Regions from separate parts of the Cytobacillus sp. BC1816 genome, predicted to be linked through region 1. Evidence: a T-box and tRNA genes for the amino acid it is inferred to sense, from the RefSeq annotation. Region 1 holds a T-box; the other holds one or more tRNA genes.
The links. The T-box of region 1 lies ahead of glyQ (glycine--tRNA ligase subunit alpha). A T-box ahead of a tRNA ligase gene usually reads a tRNA of that ligase, here a tRNA-Gly.

Region 1 (4,429 bases):
CATTCATGTCATGGCTACAATCATTGTGGAGCGTGACTCCCAAAAGGGCATTGTGATTGGAAAGCAAGGGAAAATGCTCAAGGAAATCGGAAAAAGAGCAAGGGTGGATATTGAGAATCTTCTTGGATCAAAGGTTTTTCTGGAGCTATGGGTCAAAGTTCAAAAAGACTGGCGCAATAAAATGACTCAGCTCCGCGACTTTGGCTTCCGTGAAGATGAGTACTAAACCCAGCCCTAATTACATTATTATTCATTTCTGATTTATATGCATACAGGTGATTGACAATATTTTCGTCTCATGATTTTACAAAGACAGGCTATGATATAGATAAATGTATTGGGATAAAGAAATTGCTAGTTGAAATAACTGAAAGGTGGGGTTTTCGATGATGGATTTTACCTGGAGAGTGTTTTCCCAGACAGGAAATATTGACACATATCTTCTCTTCAAGGAGCTAGAAAAGGAAACTCAGGATATACCCGGCAGCAATGATGAAGAGCTAGCAGAAGCTGATTTTCCCATCTCATAGGTTTGTCGAAAGACAGGGATGGTGTCACGGTTGCTTGATAAATGTGAAGGCATCGTCATCAGGACAACTAATTATAGTGAAACAAATAAGATTGTTACTTTATATACCCGTGAATGGGGAAAAGTTGGTGTGATGGCACGAGGAGCGAAAAAGCCGAACAGCAGACTTGCTGCTGTCACCCAGCTTTTTACATACGGGAATTTCTTAGTTCAGCGTGGAAGCGGATTGGGTACCCTGCAGCAGGGGGACATGATTTCATCTATGCGGTCCATTAAAGAAGATATTTTTCTGACGGCATATGCAAGCTATATTGTCGATTTGACTGATAAAAGCATTGAGGATAAGAAGCCCAATCCATTCTTGTTCGAATTGCTGTATCAAACGCTAAATTTAATAAACGAAGGGTATGACCCGGAGATTCTCACAAACATTTATGAAATGAAAATGCTGAATGCCCTGGGTTTATATCCAGTACTTGATCAATGTTCTGTCTGCGGAAGCACTGACGGGCATTTTGCATTTTCTATCCGGGAAAACGGTCTGATTTGTCACCGCTGCCTTGATAAGGATCCCTATCATTATAAAGTGTCCCAGGCGACTATTAAGCTGCTTCGCCTGTTTTATTTTTTTGACTTGTCCCGGCTCGGCAATATCTCTGTCAAACCGGAAACCAAAGCTGAATTGAAAAAGATTATTTCTGCCTATTATGAAGAGTATTCAGGCTTAAACTTGAAGACAAAGAAGTTTCTGAATCAAATGGCTAAGTTTAATGATTTAATGTAATGCGTTCCTTTATAATCGAAGCGCATTGGCTTTTGTTATTATTGACAATTCAAATCCATTCCGCTATGATTCAAATTAATAAAATATAATTGCTGTGAAGGAGAAGAGTACTTAACCTTTTCTATTTAAAGCGAACCCGGGATAGTGGGAGCCGGGCATGGATGGTTAAGGAAGGGCGCTCCAGAGCAATATTGTCTATCGACAACTAAAGAGGCTGCGGTCAAAATCGCAGCAAATAGGGTGGAACCGCGGGTAAACTCTCGTCCCTATGCCATTGGGCATAGAGACGGGAGTTTTTTATGTTCACAGAAAAACGGAAGCACTGTGGGTAGACAGCTGTTAAGTTCATAAAGCTTTACTTTATACAAATAAGAAAGAGGTGTCCTATGAATATTCAAAACATGATATTAACACTTCAAAAACATTGGTCTGAACAGGGGTGTATCTTGATGCAGGCTTATGACACTGAAAAAGGGGCCGGAACAATGAGCCCGTACACTTTTTTAAGAGCGATTGGTCCAGAACCGTGGAATGTTGCTTATGTGGAGCCTTCACGCCGTCCGGCCGATGGACGTTATGGTGAGAATCCAAACCGGCTTTATCAGCATCATCAATTTCAGGTGATCATGAAGCCGTCGCCGGATAATATTCAGGAGCTGTATCTTGATTCATTAAAAGCATTGGGCATTGATCCGCTTGAACATGATATCCGGTTTGTAGAAGATAACTGGGAAAATCCTTCTCTTGGCTGTGCAGGCTTAGGATGGGAAGTTTGGCTTGATGGTATGGAAATAACGCAGTTCACATATTTCCAGCAGGTAGGCGGATTGGAATGTAAGCCTGTGTCGGTTGAGATTACATACGGAATTGAAAGGCTTGCATCCTACATTCAGGACAAGGAAAATGTCTTTGACCTTGAATGGACTGACGGGTTTACGGTTAGAGATATCTTCCTGCAGCCTGAGTTCGAGCATTCAAAATACACATTTGAAACATCAGATCAGGAAATGCTCTTCAATTTGTTCAATATTTATGAAAAAGAAGCACATCGGCAAATGGATGAGGGACTAGTACACCCGGCATATGACTACGTATTAAAATGCTCTCATACTTTTAATCTGCTTGATGCAAGGGGAGCGATTTCTGTAACAGAAAGAACCGGCTATATCGCCCGATGCCGAAATCTGGCCAGAAAAGTAGCCAAAACTTTTTATGAAGAGAGAGAAAAACTCGGCTTCCCAATTTTAAAGGATAAGGAGGAAGGATCTCATGAATAAGAAAGATCTTCTGCTGGAAATTGGACTTGAAGAAATGCCTGCCAGATTTGTCACTAATTCAATGAATCAGCTTTCAGATAAAGTGAAATCATGGCTTTTGGAAAAGAAAATATCTTTTGACGAGATCAGCGCTTTCTCTTCTCCCCGCCGTTTGGCTGTTCTTGTAACGGGAGTAGATACCGCCCAGGAGGACATAAATGAGGAAGCGAAAGGACCTGCAAAAAAAATTGCCTTAACCGATAATGGAGAATGGTCTAAAGCTGCTGTTGGATTCAGCCGGGGCCAGGGAGCTTCTGTTGAAGATATATTCTTTAAAGAAATTAATGGGGTTGAATATGCCCATGTCAGCAAATTTATTAAAGGTAAGGAAACAGCAGCACTGCTGCCGGAACTCCAGCAGATTGTCACCTCGCTATCATTCCCGAAAAATATGCGCTGGGCAAACCAGGAGCTGCGCTTTATCAGGCCGATCAAATGGCTTATGGCATTATTCGGAAATGAAGTCATTCCTTTTGCAATTACAAATGTTCATACTTCTAACCTTACAAGGGGCCACCGGTTTCTGGGCGAAGAGATTGTAATTAACAATCCTTCTGATTATGAGAAGGCCCTGCTGGCGCAATATGTGATAACTAATCCGCAGGAAAGAAAAAGTGCTATTCTATCACAATTGGAAAAAATTGAAGAAGAAAAAGACTGGGTGATCCCTGTAGATGAAGATTTATTGGAAGAAGTAAACAATCTGGTTGAGTATCCGACAGCATTATATGGCCAGTTTGAAGAAGAATACCTGGAGCTTCCGGAAGAGGTTTTAATTACATCCATGAAAGAGCATCAGCGTTATTTTCCGGTAAAGTCCAAAGAGGGCAGGCTGCTTCCTTACTTTGTAACTGTCCGAAATGGATCCCATGAACATTTGGAGAAAGTGGCTAAAGGAAATGAGAAAGTATTGCGGGCAAGACTTTCTGATGCAGCTTTCTTCTACAGGGAGGACCAGAAAACGGAAATCGCGGCATCACTGGAAAAACTTAAAAACATTGTTTATCATGAAGAAATTGGAACTCTTGCTGAAAAGGTGGACCGTGTTCGCCATCTGGCAAGTAAATTGAGTGAAAATCTTCATTTCAGCGATGAGGCAAAGGCAGTGACAGACCGGGCTGCTGAAATCAGCAAGTTCGACCTTGTTTCACATATGGTTTATGAATTTCCAGAGCTGCAAGGCTTTATGGGGGAAAAATACGCTCTGCAAAAAGGTGAAAAAGAAGCTGTGGCGCGTGCAATCAATGAACATTATATGCCGCGCAATGCAGAGGACAAGACGCCTGCAAGTAATGCTGGTGCAGTGCTTTCCATTGCTGAAAAGCTCGACACAATTGTGTCTTCCTTTGCAATAGGGATTATCCCAAGCGGTTCCCAGGATCCATATGCCTTAAGAAGACAGGCAACGGGTGTTATCCAGACGCTGCTGGCAAAAAATTGGGATTTGAAACTCGAAGAATTGATTGCATTATCTTCTGAGACTGTTCTTAATTCGAAGATTGGAAAGAAATCAAAGAGTGAATTGATGCAGGAACTAGTTTCATTCTTTAAATTAAGAATCAAATATTTGCTGCAGGAGAAGACAGTTCGCTATGACTTAATTGAAGCCGTTTTAGGCAGTGAAATCGGTTCGGTGCCTTCACTTGTAAAAAGAGCTGAAGTATTGGAGTCCCATAAGGATGCTGCAGGCTTCAAGGAAAGCATTGAAGCTCTTAGCCGAGTTATCAACATTGCTTCTAAAGCAGAGGTCAAAGGGGATATAGACAGCAGCTTATTTGAAAATGATTACGAAAAATCTCT
Region 2 (4,429 bases), 2.5 Mb from region 1:
ATCAATGAAGAAACTTCGGATCGGAATTATCGGTGCTGGCGGAATAGCCCAGTCCAGGCATATTCCCGTTTTATTAAAATTATCGGATAATGCATCCATAACAGCTATTTGCGATGTGAATGCGGATACTGCACAATTGGCTGCAAAGAAGTTTGGAATTAACAGCGTTTTCACAGATTATAAAGAAGTGTTCAGTGAAACAGATGCTGTAGTTATTTGTACACCGAATAAGTTTCATGCTGAGATTACGGCTGCTGCACTGGAGGCTGGGCTGCATGTTTTGTGTGAGAAGCCGATGGCCATGACAGCAGAAGAATGCAGGAAAATGATAGAAGCCAGAGACAGGTCTGGAAAGGTTTTGGCCATTGCCTACCACTACCGGTTTATGAAAGAGGCTCAAGCTGCCAAAAAACTCATTTCAGAAGATGAAATTGGTCTTCCATTTGCAGCCAGGGCACGGGCGATGAGAAGAAGAAAGGTGCCGGGATGGGGTGTTTTCACCAATAAGGAACTTCAGGGCGGAGGGAGTTTGATTGATTATGGATGCCACTTGCTTGACCTCTCGCTTTGGCTTCTGGGAAACCCGGAGGAAACCGAGGTTTCCGGTACAGCTTATAATACATTGAGCAGAATGCCTGAGCAGGTGAATCTATGGGGAAGTTTTGACCATCAATCCTTTAATGTCGATGACCATGTGACAGCTTATATAAAATTTGCCAATGGAGCATCCCTGCTTTTTGAAACCTCATGGTCAGCCAATATCGAACAGGATGAAGAAAGTCTCAGCCTTTCAGGGCAGGATGGAGGAATTGATTTATTCCCATTCAGCTTGAACCAATCCAAACATGGAATGCTGCTTAATACACACTCAGAATGGCTGCCAGGGGAGGATGACTATGCTTTGGCTCAGGCGCGAAACTTTATTGACAGCTGTTTGGGGAGAGAAGCATTTATAGTAGACGCAGAAGAAGCACTGCAGACAACCAGAATTATTGATGCAATTTATAAAAGCAGTGAAATGGGCAGAAGAGAATAGAAGCCTGGAGGGGATTTTAATGAAGCTTGGTGTGTTTACCGTTTTATTTGCTGAGAAAAAATTTGAAGAAATGCTTGATCATGTGAAAGCTGCAGGGCTTAAGGCTATTGAAATCGGAACCGGAGCATATCCCGGAAACGCGCACTGCAGTTTGCACGAGCTTTTAGAAAGTAAAGAACTCAGGGATGATTACCTGAACAAGGTTTTATCAAGAGGTCTTGAAATCAGCGCATTTAGCTGCCATGGCAATCCGATTTCACCTGATAGCGCATTTGCAGAGGAATCGGACCGCGTTTTATATGACACAATTAAGTTAGCCAGCTTAATGAATGTTCCGGTTGTTAACTGTTTTTCCGGCACTGCAGGTGATGGGGAAGGGGCCAAGCATCCAAATTGGCCGGTTGCTCCATGGCCGAATGAGTATGGAGAAGTGCTGAAATGGCAATGGGAGGAGAAACTCATTCCTTACTGGAAGAAAGCCGGGCAATTTGCAAAAGATCATAATGTGAAAATTGGTCTTGAACTCCATGGCGGATTCCTTGTGCATACTCCTTATACCCTTCTGAAATTAAGGGAAGAAACCTGTGACGCCATTGGAGCCAATCTGGATCCAAGCCATTTATGGTGGCAGGGAATCGACCCTGTTGCAGCAATAAAGATTCTGGGGAAAGAAAATGCCATTCATCATTTTCATGCAAAAGATACCTATATTGACCAGGAAAATGTTAATATGTACGGTTTAACGGATATGCAGCCGTATGGAAATGTTCAGACCAGAGCTTGGACATTCAGGTCAGTCGGGTGCGGACACGGCCTGCAGGAATGGTCGGATATGATGAGCGCTTTACGGACATTCGGGTATGATTATGTTGTCAGCATTGAGCATGAAGATCCGCTTATGTCTATAGAAGAAGGATTTACAAGGGCAGTCAGGAACCTTAAATCGATCTTAATCGAAGAGCAGCCTTCAGAAATGTGGTGGGTGTAAACAACTTTAGCAGGGGAGGATTATAAATCCTTTCCTGTATTTTCGACAAATTTCTCAAAAAAAGGTTGACCATTGTGGCTGAATTTAGTATTATTAAATAGTTGATTCGACACAATGTTTATTTTGCTGTTGATAAAAATCGACAAAGGATCTAGGAATAATTTCATTAATGATTAAATATAAATACACAAATGCGGGTGTAGTTTAGTGGTAAAACCTCAGCCACGAGCAACACATCCATGAATCATCTCCGAGTTGCCTCGACGCATAGGCTTCTTGAAAAAGCTTTTAGAGGAAGAGGCATGCAAGAACGGGAAAAAAATCAGTAGTCAGTAACTTCATACAAATGCGGGTGTAGTTTAGTGGTAAAACCTCAGCCTTCCAAGCTGATGATGAGGGTTCGATTCCCTTCACCCGCTCCATACATAGCCAACGCAGTGTTTCGTTCAAAAAGAACGAGGTATTGCGTTTTTTCATTTTCTTTGGCTATTATGCAAAAAGATCGGGCGGCATCCGCAGATCCCGCTCGACTTTTAATAAACTTTTTTAACATCCAATTACCTTAAAGTTTTCTTCTCCTCCATGCACTTGCGTGTACATGTTCATTAAGGACTCAACCATTTTTTCAGCCTTTGCCATTTCCAGAGAAGGGCGCAAATAAACGATCTGAACGGCATTTTTAGTCTGTTCCGTCACCGCTGTCCTTTCAGAGTCGACAAACGGACTGCCAAATGGCCCTGACGCATCTTCGCTAATAATTAAATTGGATAGCGAGTTGGGTCTCCCGTTTAAACCGTTATATTCTTCTCCTTCTTTGCCTAACCTGATAGTCACATTGCCTGAAAGCATATCGGCATCATACACGCCAATCGGTATTTGATATTCGAGGGAAAAGAAGTTGTTAATATCTATGGAGCTGTTGACCGGCTGCAGATAATTTTGCTTTTTAATTCTCCTGTATAGTGCTTCTGCAGAGTGGCGGTACCGATTTGGATCCTTGCCTGCTGTTTTGAAAATCTGTCTCCATTCTTTGATCCCTTCAAATTCTGTAACATTCTTGTCCTCTAAGTCAAAATAAATTGATTCCTGAAATAACTGGAGTCTGCCCTTTACCATTTGAGGAGATTGTCCGACTTCTATATTTTTATATGTAATGAATCCAATTTTAAATTGGGGAAATAACCTGCACAACTCGGGAGCAATCGTAATTTCCAAGCTTTCCACCTCCAAAATTACTTTAAAATAGTTTATCATAATAATCGGTGATTCAAAAAATTAAAGGCTTTCATATAAATGTAATTTTCATGAAAGGAGGTTATACAATGAATTTTGCCCAATTCAAGCAGGAAGTGATTGAATACAGCAAAACAATTGGTATAGATAAAATCGGTTTTACAGCAGCCGGCACTTTTGATGAGATGAAAAATAGACTGATTCGTCAGCAGGAACTTCAATATCAATCAGGATTTGAAGAGCCTGATATTGAGAAGAGAGTGAATCCGGGCCTGCTATTGGACAAGCCCAAATCCATTATCTCAATAGCTGTTGCTTACCCTTCCAAAATGAAGGTCAGAGTTGTCAGCAAAAGAGGTGAACGAAGAGGAATTTTCTGCCGCGCTTCATGGGGGAAAGACTATCATCATATCTTGAGGGAACGTCTGCAGAAACTTGAGGGATTCATTCAGTCAAGAATCCCTGAGGCGATATGCAAATCCATGGTGGATACAGGTGAGCTTGTGGATCGGGCCGTAGCGCAGCGTGCCGGAATTGGCTGGAGCGGAAAGAACTGTTCTATCATCACACCTGAATTCGGATCTTATGTCTATCTTGGAGAAATGATAACGAATCTGCCATTTGAGCCGGATAAACCAATGGAAGACAGATGCGGCAGCTGCAATAAATGTGTAGACGTCTGTCCTACTGGTGCTTTAATTCAGGGAGGTCAGCTTGATGCACAGAAGTGCATCGCGTTTCTGACGCAGACAAAAGGCTTTCTTCCAGAGCCATATAGAGAAAAACTGGGGAACAGACTTTATGGGTGCGATACCTGTCAAACCGTATGCCCTGAAAATAAAGGCAAGGATTTTCATCTGCACGAAGAGATGGAGCCGGATCCGGAAGTGGCAAAGCCGCTTTTAAGGCCGCTTCTATTTATCAGCAACCGGGAATTTAAAGAAAAATATGGCCCGGTTTCAGGCTCCTGGAGAGGTAAAAAGCCGATCCAGCGGAATGCCATTATTGCCTTGGCTCACTATAAAGATGAAACAGCTGTAGAAGATCTGATTAAAGTCATGACAGAAGATCCTCGGCCGGTGATCCGTGGTACGGCTGCCTGGGCACTCGGGAAAATTGGCGGTGAGAAATCACTTGCTGCCCTGGAACAGGCTTTGCAGCAGGAAAAAGAC

Region 2: it has a tRNA-Gly gene. The T-box ahead of glyQ (glycine--tRNA ligase subunit alpha) is inferred to sense a tRNA for this amino acid. The anticodon was not compared.

What each region holds. Positions count from the first base shown of each region.
Region 1 covers NZ_CP195611.1:4,048,939-4,053,367, reverse strand. Annotated here, with positions in the region: gene era (GTPase Era) at 1-226, shown strand, start outside; gene ACR42H_RS20675 (YqzL family protein) at 387-530, shown strand; gene recO (DNA repair protein RecO) at 561-1,313, shown strand; T-box leader at 1,399-1,584, shown strand; gene glyQ (glycine--tRNA ligase subunit alpha) at 1,700-2,590, shown strand; gene glyS (glycine--tRNA ligase subunit beta) at 2,583-4,429, shown strand, end outside.
Region 2 covers NZ_CP195611.1:1,184,221-1,188,649, forward strand. Annotated here, with positions in the region: gene ACR42H_RS06325 (Gfo/Idh/MocA family protein) at 5-1,036, shown strand; gene ACR42H_RS06330 (sugar phosphate isomerase/epimerase family protein) at 1,056-2,024, shown strand; tRNA gene ACR42H_RS06335 (tRNA-Gly) at 2,373-2,446, shown strand; gene ACR42H_RS06340 (B3/B4 domain-containing protein) at 2,571-3,239, opposite strand; gene queG (tRNA epoxyqueuosine(34) reductase QueG) at 3,347-4,429, shown strand, end outside.